3 regions of the Pedobacter sp. FW305-3-2-15-E-R2A2 genome follow, and region 2 is predicted to be linked to each of the others. Evidence: riboswitches for the same ligand, from Rfam matches in the RefSeq annotation. Region 2 holds a riboswitch; each other region holds the start of a gene.
What was found. A riboswitch is a leader RNA that binds a small molecule or an ion and turns the genes downstream of it on or off. The one in region 2 is predicted to bind cobalamin.

Region 1: it holds a riboswitch for cobalamin, as region 2 does, so the genes downstream of both, metE (5-methyltetrahydropteroyltriglutamate--homocysteine S-methyltransferase) here and AAFF35_RS13865 (PKD-like domain-containing protein) in region 2, are expected to answer to the same signal.
Region 3: it holds a riboswitch for cobalamin, as region 2 does, so the genes downstream of both, AAFF35_RS18180 (TonB-dependent receptor) here and AAFF35_RS13865 (PKD-like domain-containing protein) in region 2, are expected to answer to the same signal.

What each region holds. Positions count from the first base shown of each region.
Region 1 covers NZ_CP151803.1:2,236,233-2,240,440, forward strand. Annotated here, with positions in the region: gene AAFF35_RS09275 (ATP-binding protein) at 1-108, shown strand, start outside; gene AAFF35_RS09280 (DMT family transporter) at 183-1,079, opposite strand; cobalamin riboswitch at 1,362-1,554, shown strand; gene metE (5-methyltetrahydropteroyltriglutamate--homocysteine S-methyltransferase) at 1,720-4,038, shown strand; gene AAFF35_RS09290 (beta-ketoacyl-ACP synthase III) at 4,097-4,208, shown strand, end outside.
Region 2 covers NZ_CP151803.1:3,488,556-3,492,763, reverse strand. Annotated here, with positions in the region: gene AAFF35_RS13870 (DUF4465 domain-containing protein) at 1-587, opposite strand, end outside; gene AAFF35_RS13865 (PKD-like domain-containing protein) at 628-2,109, opposite strand; cobalamin riboswitch at 2,389-2,593, opposite strand; gene AAFF35_RS13860 (NAD(P)H-dependent oxidoreductase) at 2,715-3,299, opposite strand; gene AAFF35_RS13855 (alpha/beta hydrolase fold domain-containing protein) at 3,296-4,208, opposite strand, start outside.
Region 3 covers NZ_CP151803.1:4,512,135-4,516,342, reverse strand. Annotated here, with positions in the region: gene AAFF35_RS18190 (polyphosphate kinase 2 family protein) at 1-171, shown strand, start outside; gene AAFF35_RS18185 (serine hydrolase) at 531-1,784, opposite strand; cobalamin riboswitch at 1,899-2,104, shown strand; gene AAFF35_RS18180 (TonB-dependent receptor) at 2,202-4,208, shown strand, end outside.

The DNA of each region.
Region 1 (4,208 bases), 1.3 Mb from region 2:
ATTTCTAAAGATTTTATTGAAGCAGAAAGTGGAAAGATCTGGGTAGAAAGCGCATTGGGTGAAGGCAGTAAATTCTGTTTTTCCTTGCCTATTGATGTCAATGGTTAATTGTTCGAAATGGGCCGCAGAAGTGTAATCACTTCTTACGACCCTTTTCATCTCTTTTAAATCTTATAACTGATTCAATCAGACGCTAAAACATCGGTCTGCTTATTGGATGGTTTCAACGAAAATATGGTCTGTAAAACTACGGACGACATTACAAAAAGCAGACCTATATAAAAGGAAAAGTTGAGCTCTTTACTTTCGTTGAAGAAAAGAAAGGCAATGATGATGGCATATACTGGTTCAAGATTAAAACTTAAGTTTACAGTAAATGCAGATATGCGCTTTAATGATTCCGCAAAAATAATATAAAGTCCTACGGTGCAAAACGAAGCCAGCAGGATCAGATATCCGGTATCTTTCAAATCCGGAATAAGCGATGGTGCAGGGAAATAATGGAGATAGAGCGGGAGAAAGACACCCAAAGCAACTGTACCTCCAATCATCTGGTAGTAATTGATGATCCTGCTGTCGTATTTTCTTACAATCCGCTCGTTGTAAATGGTGTAGAGGGCGGCGAAAGCCGAGGATATGACACCGAGTATGATTCCCAGCTGATAGGAAGCGTCGAAATGGAAGATTAATGCAATGCCGATAAGCGTTAGCAAGCTTAACAACAGCTCGCTTATATTGAATCGCTGGCGGTTAATCAGCGGACTGAATACTGCAGTAAAAAAACTGGTTAAACAATAACATACGACACCGATTGAAATATTCGAATATTTTATACTGGCGTAGAAGAATACCCAATGAATGGTTATAAAGAGCCCAATTTTAGCAATATCAAATTTTTCTTTTGAAGTGTTGCAGTCCCGGACTTTGAAAAGTTTCAGGATCAAAAACAGAATAATCGAAGAGAAAAATACTCTGTACCAAACCAGAAGCCCTTCGTTCAGGGAAATGAGTTTACCGAATATACCGGTGAAGCCGGCAAGTATTACCGCAAAGTGTAATAACAAATATGATTTTTTCATAAAAGAATTGTCTTCCTGTTCTAACACAGGAAATAAATATTAATAAATAAACTGAAAACACGTAGGTATACCGAAGAGTGCCAGTTATTTCATTGGCAAAATCAAAGGATACCTTGTAGGTTAAATATTAATATCTAGGGGGAGGAAGACAGCTCTTTCTATTCATATGATCGATTTTGATAAAAATAAATAAAATATCTGGAAATCCGATGCTCCCGTTAAGGTATACCAGGGGAGCTGGATTTTTCCTTACCTTTGTTCTGATAAGTTCTTTACTTTATTTCATCATCAACCGGAAGAGGTTTTACTTAGCTGTAGATTAATAGGGAATCGTGTGTAAATCACGAGCTGTCGCGCAACTGTAAGTAACACAAAAAGGTTTTTACCCAAGAATATCCACTGTTCCAATCCAGGAATGGGAAGGATGGTAAAAATGTTACAAGTCAGGAGACCTGCCTTTACCGAATTGACATTGCTTTCGCGATCTGAAGCATGGGTCAGGTAGGTGTATATCCAATACATACCTTCTTCGGAAGGCGTGTGTCTGTACATTTATTTTTCCTTTTCCTTCTTTCCGTCAGCATTGCGATTTCAGCAAAGAACTTTTAACTGATCTTTTCATCAATTAAAAAGCAAGACAATGCTAACAAACAATCTAGGCTACCCGCGTATAGGTAGTAACAGAGAACTCAAAAAAGCCTGTGAGCAATTTTGGGCAGGGAAAAGTACCATTCAAAATCTGGTACAGGTAGGGAAAAACATCCGCCAGCAGAACTGGGAGCTGCAAAAAGAGAAAGGAATCGACTTGATTCCTTCCAACGACTTCTCATTTTATGATCAGGTATTGGATTTGTCCCTTACCGTAGGTGCCATTCCTAAGCGCTACCATGAGGTGATTCTCAACAAGTCAAATACAGAGCTGGACCTTTACTTTGCGATGGCCAGAGGTTATCAAAAAGAAGGACTGGACATCACTGCCATGGAAATGACCAAATGGTTTGATACCAATTACCATTATATCGTACCGGAATTTACCAAAGATCAACAGTTCAAACTGTTCTCCACTAAATTACTGGATGAATATCAGGAGAGCAAAAGACTGGGCATTCAAACCAAGCCAGTGCTGATTGGCCCGGTATCTTATTTATTGTTAGGTAAAGAGAAAGAAGCTGGGTTTGATCGGATTGACCTGATCAAAAACCTGTTGCCAGTCTACATAGAGATTCTTAAAAAACTGGAAGAACAACAGGTAGAATGGGTACAGTTTGATGAGCCCTTTCTTTCTTTAGACCTGACAGAGAAAGATAAAGCGGCATTTAAATATGTGTATGCTGAAATCAAAAAACAGTTTCCCAGACTTAAAACGCTTCTGGCTACTTATTTCGAAGCTTTAAAAGACAATACAGAACTGGCGGTTGGACTTCCTGTACATGCTTTACATATCGATCTTGTGAGAAATCCGGAACAATTGTCGACTGTTTTAGCCGTAATTCCTGCTAGGCTTGTCCTTTCTATCGGTGTGGTTGATGGCCGGAACATCTGGAAAAATGATTTTCGTGCATCCTTGCAATTGATTGAAACCGCAAAAGAGAAGATTGGTGTAAACCGTCTGATCATTAGTCCTTCTTGTTCTCTGATCCATTCACCATGTGACCTTGATCTGGAAACGAATGAGGCTACACTAACGCCGGAGATCAAACAATGGCTATCTTTTGCGAAGCAGAAGGTAGAAGAGCTGGTGATTTTAAAGCAATTGGCAGAAGGCGATGCCCAGGCCCAGACACAGCTGGAAAGTAATGTACAAGCCAATAGCAACAGGAAAACATCTACTTTGATCCATAACCCTGGCGTAAAGCAAAGGGTATCAGGGGTTACTGAAAAAGATGAGCAGCGCTTAAATCCCTATGCACTAAGAAGTGTTGCTCAAAAAGAAGCCTTGAAATTACCTTCCTTCCCAACCACTACCATCGGTTCCTTTCCGCAAACTGCAGAAGTAAGAAGCTGGAGGGCAAAGTTCAAAAAAGGAGAACTGAGCCAGGAAGAATATGATGCATTGATTGAAAAGGAAACCAAAGAAACAATCCTTTTCCAGGAAGAAACAGGGATTGATGTACTTGTTCATGGAGAATTTGAACGCAATGACATGGTGGAATACTTCGGTGAGCAGCTGGCTGGATTTACGTTTACTAAAAATGGATGGGTCCAAAGTTATGGAAGCAGGTGTGTGAAACCGCCTATCATTTATGGAGACGTTCATCGCCCTGCACCAATGACCATCAGGTGGTCGTCTTTTGCGCAATCGCTGACGGAGAAATGGGTGAAAGGCATGTTAACCGGACCGGTTACGATTTTGCAATGGTCTTTTGTGCGCAATGATCAGCCACGTTCCGAAACCTGTACCCAGATTGCATTGGCCATCAGAGATGAGGTGCTGGATCTGGAAAGCGCAGGAATAAAAATTATTCAGATTGATGAGCCTGCAATTCGCGAAGGTTTGCCTTTGAGAAAGGCCGATTGGCAGAATTATTTGCGCTGGGCAGTACGTGCTTTCCGCATTTCTGCCAGTGGCGTACAGGATGAAACACAAATTCATACCCATATGTGCTATTCTGAATTTAATGACATTATTCAAAATATCGCAGACATGGATGCGGATGTCATCACGATTGAATGTTCCCGTTCACAAATGGAATTGCTGGATGCTTTTGCGGACTTCAAATATCCAAATGAAATAGGACCAGGGGTTTACGACATTCATTCGCCTCGTGTTCCAGCCAAAGAAGAGATGGTTTTTCTGTTGGAAAAGGCACGCTCAGTGATCCCTTCGGCACAACTTTGGGTAAATCCGGATTGCGGTTTGAAGACCAGACATTGGGACGAAACAAAAAAAGCATTGACAGAAATGGTCGCTGCTGCAAAAGTACTGCGGGAATATGTTGAAGAAGCTGTAACTTTGTAAAAAAAAATCAAACAGGCAAGTGGTACGCTTGCCTGTTTTAATAGATACAGCACACAGAATGAGAATACGTAAAAATGCGGTGATAACCGGAGTTGGTGGTTATGTTCCGGAAACTGTTTTGAGCAACAAGGACCTGGAAAAAATGGTGGAAACGAATGATGAATGGATCG
Region 2 (4,208 bases):
GAAGAAAGAGTTACGTACATGCCCTCTACCACTCCGCTACCTGAAGTAAAATCAAGCTTAGGACGTGTAGCATAGGATGAGTTATAGGAATCTACATAACCAAACATAACAGCGAAATTACTACTGCCAGCATAGCCACCATTTTTAGCGCCATGCGTGCCTGAGTAAACACTGCACTGATTGAGGTAAGAGTACCACCAATCACCTGTTTTTCCTGGAATATTTGATTTGTAGTTCCAATTGGAAACCACAAAACCACCGTTCCAGTAGTCAACCGGGGTTCCGCTACCAGCACCTTTGATCGCAAACTTCAAATTGCTTGGCGAATGTACATAGGGTGCGATTTGAGTACCAGTCCAGGAAGAGTAGGCATTATCTCCGTAAGAAGTATTGTTAGCCATATAGCTGCTCCCGATACCTTCGAAAGTGATGGTATAGCTTGTGGCAAGGCTGTTTTGTTGTGCGCTCGCGCTTTTTGCCTTTGGAGTTGTTTCTGGTGATAAATCATTCTGCTTGGTACAGGAAGCCAATACACCAAGAGAAATGGTTGCTACTAATAATGTTTTAGTAAATAGGGATTTTTTCATGAGTTTTAATTTGGAGTATATATTTGGTTGCCCGGCTTTTTTAATTTTTGAGGTGTTTGTCCAATATAGAACCCACCTGTAACATGCGTCCTTCTTCCATATTGTAATCTGCAATCGCATTAGCGGTATTCAGATCCTGTTGAAAAGGATAGATCACCTTCTGCACTTTTACAAAATCGATCCCAGGCAACTGAATGGCCTCTCCTTTTTTGTTTACAGCCAGATCGATATCTAGATTTAAACTCTGAAAAAACGGAGCAGCACCGGTAAGGTTTCTGCTGACGCGTTTTCCTTTGCGGGAGAAAGAGGTTTTCCATCCATCCAGTATAACCGCTTGTTTTGTAGCGTTGTCGGCTACGTTTAGTCCCGGAAAGAACCCCCTGTTGGAGAATGCTCCTGCTGTGGTCATGGAACTGGTGAAAGTTTTATTGGTGATCACCTCTCCGTTGGCAAGGTTGGGTTGGTTATCTTTCCAGTTGAAATAGCTATATATCCTTCTGGCATCCGTTTCCGTTTTATTGTACGTAAAGATCATTTCATATTCCGGGATATCTTCCTGCCCATAATCATCGTTTTTCAGCTCATACCATTCGTTTTCGTCTGGCATTCCGTTTTTGTTATAGTCATACGCTACGTAAACAGCTGGTTGGTCACGGAGGGAGCAAAAAGCGGTCAGCTCCAAGTCGGTTTTACCGGAAACATTGGCCACCGTATGGTCAAATTTAAAAGTGGCAGATCCACCCCAACTACCCAGAAAAAGTGCGGCGTTAGCATTAACTTTTCTGATTCCGGTTGCTTTCGTCAGAAAGTCATTGTAAGCAAGTGGATATTCGTCTCCGTACTTCCAATTAGCCGCAGATCCTATAATTGACCAATTGTGGTTTTTACCTGGTGAAGGCGCATATTCGAGTACAGTGTAAGCGTTTTTCAGATACTGTTCGGCCTTTACTGCGATCTTGCGCTTATAAGTTACACTTTGTTTCCCTGCGGTTGCACGAAGGGTAAGCTCGAACGTGCCTGCCTCAGGGGAAATAAAGCTCAGGTTTAGTTTCTTACCAATAATTGAATCTCCGATAGACCATTCATATTCGTAATCCTTACGGTCTGGTCCGGTAACCGCAGGTGTAATCTCCAATACGTTGCACATGGAGACATTCAGCTGATCTGCCAGTGTTATCACAATTGGCTTTTCCACAATTAATTTGAAAGATTGCTGGTCGGTACCGCCTTTATTGGTTACTTTAAATGTTACGTCAAAAGTTCCCGCCTCAGTGGCCTGAAAAGTATAATTTAGCTGACCCGAGGCAGTTTCCTTGCCATTCACCAACCAGATATAGTTGTTGCCTTTGGTGTTGGTGATATTGGGTGCCAAGGTTAATTTATCGCCGATGTTTAGAATGGTCGTCTCTTCGCTGACCCCGGTAATGCTTGGTTTAACCTGTACGTCCTTTTTGCAGGAGGACGCAAAGAGTATAACGACGAACAGCAGCTTTAGAAAAATGATCGCTTTCAAGTTTTTCATGTTTGGGTTTTGGGTTGTCTGAATTTTAATCTTTATGTTATTTGGGTAAATGGGTTGTATCGATAGAACAGAGCCTGGGTGCTCCTGCTGCCCATAGAGATTTTGCCAATAAATGCTAAAAACGTGATCGTTTTTTAATGCGTTTGAGATATACATCAATGTTTAATTCAAATAGCTTGGCGGATGATATCAGAAAACAAAAAGGATAGGTCCACGAGGGGCCCGCGAAGCAAAAGAGCTTCGGTCCGAATTGTATTCAAAACCTCATCCTCGAAGGCTTTAAAAAATATATGTATTGGCAGGTATCCTGACTTGTTCCCAATTTGACGGCCTTCCCATTTTTATTCAAAAAACAGTGGCAACGAGATGTCAATTGTTGTGATAGAACTTACAGTAGCGGGTCTGTTCAGGATTTACACCTGATTCCCTATTAATCCTAACCTAGTGAAATTTTATGTTAAGAACCAATTACGGCGCAATAGTACAAAAAGTTATTCATATGAAGGGAAAATTATAATAATAAGGACAGTTATTATCAAAGAAACTAATGACTTTTTAAGCATAATGCAATCCGGCCCGGGTGGTATCAGAAAAAGTCTCCTATTTTATCGTATACTATCATTCTTTGCACTGGTCTCTATAGTTTGCAGCCATTCTTTTATCTCCTCTTCAGAAAGTTCATAAAGCGGTCCTATAAAATCGCTTTTTATGGAAGAAACTCCACAGTATTCCAGAATACCTTTTTTTAATTGAACGAGTCCGCTTGACCGGTACACTTCTTCATAAACATCGATAGATAAATCCCCGGCAGTGGTGATAATTCTTCCGGTTTTTCCGGTCAATAAGCCTTCGCTTGTCCCGTTATTGTTGCTCTTGAAAGTAAGCCCCGGAAGAAAAAGCCGGTCTAAAAATCCTTTCATAATTGCAGGCATCCCCAGCCACCAAAGCGGGTGAATCCAGACCTGATGCTCACTCCACCGGATGTCATCCAGTGCTTTTAATAAATCGGGCTCCAGTTCCATTCGCTGCCGATAACCGAATTGTAAGTTAGGATTGAAATCGAGTGCTCCAATGGCAATATATCGTACTTCAGCGCCGGCATCCATCGCAGACCTGATATAGGACTGCGCAATCGTATGGTTTAGGCTTTCTTTGTCTGGATGTCCGTTGATGACTAATATTTTCTTCATTTTTTCTGATTTAAAATTTGTTTGAACAATTCAACCTGGTATTTGTAAAAGTGATCCGATAATGGGCATGGAAAAAAGTCAAAGGCATGGACAGCTCCCGGCATCTCCATCAGATTAACCCTAACCCCTGCCTTCTCTAATTTTGCAGCGTAGGCTTTCCCTTCGTCTTTCAGGGGATCCAATTCGCATACAATGACCGTTGCATCGGGCAGATATTTGAAATTCTGCTCCAACAACGGGACCGCATATTTTGGCAATGGATCGGTTTTATCGTTGAGATAGTATTTCCACATCCATTCCGCCGCCTTTCTGGATTGCATCGGAGCATTTGCGAGTTCTTTCATGGATCGTGTTTCCAAAAGATGGCTCGTTGGCGGATACAGCAGGTACTGGTGTCGGATTTCTACTTCCCTCCTGTCTCTTGCCATATGTGTAATAGCAGCAGCTATTGTTGCTCCCGCACTGCTGCCTCCGATGAGGATATTATCTTTATCTCCACCGAGGTCGCTGGCATGTTCAGATAACCACAATAACGTGTCATATCCATCTTCCATACCTGCCGGAAATGGATGTTCGGGAGCTAAGCGGTAATCTACAGAAACGACCAATGCCCCTATATCTAAGGCCAGCGGAAAAAAAAGGGAATCATATTGTTCCGGAGTTCCATATATAAATGCACCTCCATGAAAATACAGAAGTATTGGTAAATTCTCTTTTCCCTTTGGTCTATATAACCTTAACCTAATTGTTCCCGATTGATCCGCAGATGGAATCCAGATGTTTTCCACCTTCAGCTGTTGTGGTACTTCAGGAAGCGCTTTCAATGATAATTTTAGTTCTTCATCCCTGATTTTCGCTGGATCATTAGCCAGCAGATTTTCATAATCGATCTGGCTAAACTCACTGTTT
Region 3 (4,208 bases), 1.0 Mb from region 2:
GAACAAGCACCATGGTACATTGTTCCTGCTGATAAAAAATGGCACGCAAGGTTAGCGATTAGCCAGATTCTTGAAGAACACTTTAACAGATTGGATCTCAAGTTTCCGGTTCTTGAGGAAGCAGAGATGAAAAAACTGGCTGAAATCAAGGAAGAACTTTTAAAAACGTAAAAAGAAGCAATCTATTGGATGGCTGAAATCTTTGCCCTGAAGGGGGCAAATTTTTCTATGCCCTCTCACAGACCGCATCTTTTTCCTGAATAGCATGATGCTTAACTGTCAATTGGAAATGCAACAAGCCATTGGCATTTAGTTCAAAGATTCAAAGTGTTTTATAATATACTTTCGTCGTAATATCTAATAATCCCAGTTCAGGTAACTACTGTGTTTTTTTTAATCGTTTGGTGGGTAGCTTGTGGGTTTTCAGGAAAAAGATGCGTATTATGAGAAGGCATAGAAAGATTTGCCCCCTTCAGGGCAAAGATTTCAGCCATCGAATAAAATGCTTCTTTTTAGGTTAAATAGACGACTTAATAGGCTAGTTTGAATTTGCTCAAGTCCGGAGTTCGCTCACGTTTCCTTTCCAGTTCATATTGATAGATGATGCGTCCTATGTTTCCCATGAAAGGATAGCAAACCGTCTCATATTCGTATTTATTGTCATTATAGATACCATCATCATTAGATTGAACCACGGCAGTCAGGAAGAATTCAATTTTGTTTTTTAAATCTACGATGTAGGCGTTATCGATGATGAAACCATAGGAATCTCCATATTTGTTGAATATTCGGATATTAGGTTCAATGACTGCATCTTTCTCCCTGCCATAATACAGCATTTTTGCGTAGGCGGGCCAGAATTCTGTGACATTATAAGATGGATAAATGCTTTCTGCGGGTAATTTACTCATTTGGGTGTAGATGAGCTTATAATCTTCTGCGGTCAGGTTAAATCTTTCGTTTTCAGGAAATGCTTCGGGGCTGATCAGCTTCCTCATCATGGCCTGCTGATCGGAGATGCTGAAGGCATTTTTATTTTCCAGATTAAAGGGCTTGTTGACCAGCTGTTCGGTACTGTCCATATAACCTTTCCCCATTGTGGTATTGCTGAGCTGAAGGGGGTATTCTTTGGGATCGTATTGTTCCTCCTGGGTGTAAATCAGTTTGTTTTTATAGTAGAATTTGATGGGATTGGTATGTTTTGCCGATTCTCCCGTATCGCCTATGGCCAGTCTGTTTAGTATTCGACTGTCATTGAAACCGTACTTTTTGAGTTTTGCATTGATTTCTGCACGTCCAATGAATTCAAAAAGACGGTTAAATGCGTCATTATCGCTGGTCAGCAGGATCTTTTTGATATAATGTTCTACGGAAGGAAGGCCATCTGCGGAGCTGCTGTCTTTGGATACTTTTGTTTGTCCGGCATAGGCCGAATCTGTGATCATGGTACTTTTGGCATTCAGGTCTTTTACTTTTAGCTTCAGGTCATTGATTTTCTCCAGGGCAAAGATAACTGCGGCAAGTTTTACGGTGCTGGCAGGGTAGAAGTAGCGGTGGTTATCCAGATTGTAGCTATAACTTTTAAAGCTGGGAATGTTTTTATTGTTTCTGTTGACCTGTGTATATAGGAGTTGGACCTGATTCTTTTGCGGGTGATTCAGTATATTGGAAAAGAGCTCCGGATTGTTGCGCATCAATTGTTCAATGAGGACAGTGTCAGGTTGTTGTGCCATGGTATTCAGGCTAAACATCAGGATGAGTAGGGTAGGGATTTTCGTCTTCATCGTTGTGGTATTGTTAATTGTCTTATTGTTAAAAGAATGCTAGTCCTAAGATAGCAAGGAAATGCTAAATAGTATATCAATTGTAAAAGTTTGTTGTTAGCTGGATATTTGAGTACCTTTGCCTCGCTTTTTGGTTCCTGGTGCCAGCACTGGGATTAAAAGGGAATACGGTGTGATTCCGTAACTGTCCCGCAGCTGTAAGCTCCATAACGGTATTCAAATCGAAGCCACTTGTCTGAACTGGAATTTCCGGTGTTGGATTGGGAAGGCAGAATGTCCGGGAGTAAGTCAGAAGACCTGCCAATAGGTGTAATATTTCATAGCTTTCGGGGATTGAAGCTTGGAGTGAGTGCTTGTTTTTTGTATTTCATTTCCTTGATCTAACTGTTTGCTGTGGGTAAATAACTCACAACAAAAATGAGAAGAAACAATTTTACCATTAAAGGTATAAACCCTTGTTTTTTTACTTTTCTGGCCATTAGCTGGCTTGGGGGAATTATGCCTTTAAATTTGCTGGCACAGCGGGATTCGGTAAAATTATCCAGGAAAGACTCCCTGGAGAAAGTCAATCAGTTGAAAGAAGTACAGATCAGGACCGTAAAAATCACCAGACGTCAAACCTCTTCTACTCCCTTACAAATTCTTTCCGGTGCAGACCTGGAAAAGCTGAACAGTCTTTCCGTTGCAGATGCGGTGCGTTTCTTTTCCGGCGTACAGCTTAAAGATTACGGAGGTATTGGTGGATTAAAGACCATCAATGTCCGCAGTATAGGGACCAATCATACCGCGGTATTTTACGATGGGGTCCAGCTTGGAAATGCGCAAAACGGACAGGTAGACCTTGGCAAGTTTTCTTTGGATAATATTGAAGAGATTGAATTGTATAACGGGCAGAAGAGCAATATTTTTCAATCTGCGAAAAGCTTCGCTTCAGCAAGCTCGTTATATCTGAAAGCCAGAACCCCCAGTTTTGAAGATGGCAGGAATAACCGGATTAAAGGGGTTTTCAGAACAGGCTCTTTTGGACTGGTCAACCCATCACTATTGTGGCAGACAAAAATAACCGATCATACTTACAGTACCGTTAGTGCTGAATTTAAGAAAGCCCATGGACGTTATAAGTTCCGTTCTACCAATGGTGCCTGGGACACTACCGGAGTGAGAACCGATGGTGATGTAGAGTCAATGAGATTGGAATTGGGGCTGAATGGAGTTCTTCGGGATAGTAGTAAATGGAGTGTTAAATTTTACGGCTATAAAGACAATCAAGGTTTACCTGGCGCTATTGTAGCTAACGTATGGCATTTTTCTCAGCGTCAATGGGATCGGAATTTCTTTGTACAGTCAGCTTACGAAAAGAACATCGGAAAGTATAGCCTGATGGCTACGGTGAAATATTCAAACGATTATCTACGTTACCTGGATCCGAACATTGTAACAACAGACGGACTTTTGAACAATAAGTACCATCAACAGGAATTTTACCTATCATTGGCAAATAAATTGAAGATTAACAAATTTTGGGACCTGGTTTGGTCAACAGATTATGTTCTCAATGATATGAATGCCAATCTTTACCGCTTTGCCTATCCGACCAGAAACACATTTCTAAATGCACTTGCGACCCAGCTTCATTTTGACAGACTGGACATCCAGGCAAATCTGTTGAGTACTTTAACCTATGATAAGGTGAAAAGCGGGCCCGCATCGGGGAACAGGAATGAGCTTACACCAACTGTAATGGTATCCTGGCAGCCATTTGACCAAAAGGAATTTAGAATCCGTTCTTTTTACAAGAGCATATTCCGGATGCCAACATTTAATGACCTGTACTATACCTTTTATCAGTTTAGGGTCCTTAAGCCGGAGTATACCAAACAATATGATCTCGGTTTTACTTATATAAAAGGATACGAACATCAGGCATTAACCCAGTTTTCTATACAGGCGGATGCTTATTTTAATAAAGTGAAAGATAAAATCGTTGCTGTTCCGGGAACCTCACAGGCCATGTGGAGCATGAGAAACCTTGGAAAGGTAGAAGTGAAAGGTCTGGATGTAAATATGCAGTCTTCCTGGCAGCTCAACAAAGACCTGAGCCTGAATGCCGGCCTCAGCTATACCTACCAGCAGGCGCGGGATTCAGACCCTGCTTCAACGACTTATAAAGAACAGATCCCTTACGTACCTTTACACAACATTACTTTTCTGGCCAGTGCAGCTTATAAAAATTTCGCCTTGAATTACAGTTATCTGTATACCGGCGAGCGTTATGACCAGTCTGCGAATATTGCGGTCAATTATGTACAGCCTTTTTATACACATGATCTCGCCATACATTATAATGCCATGATCCAGAAAAGAAAAATTAAGGTTAGCGCAGAATTGAACAACCTTTTAAACCAACCATATGAGGTAATTACG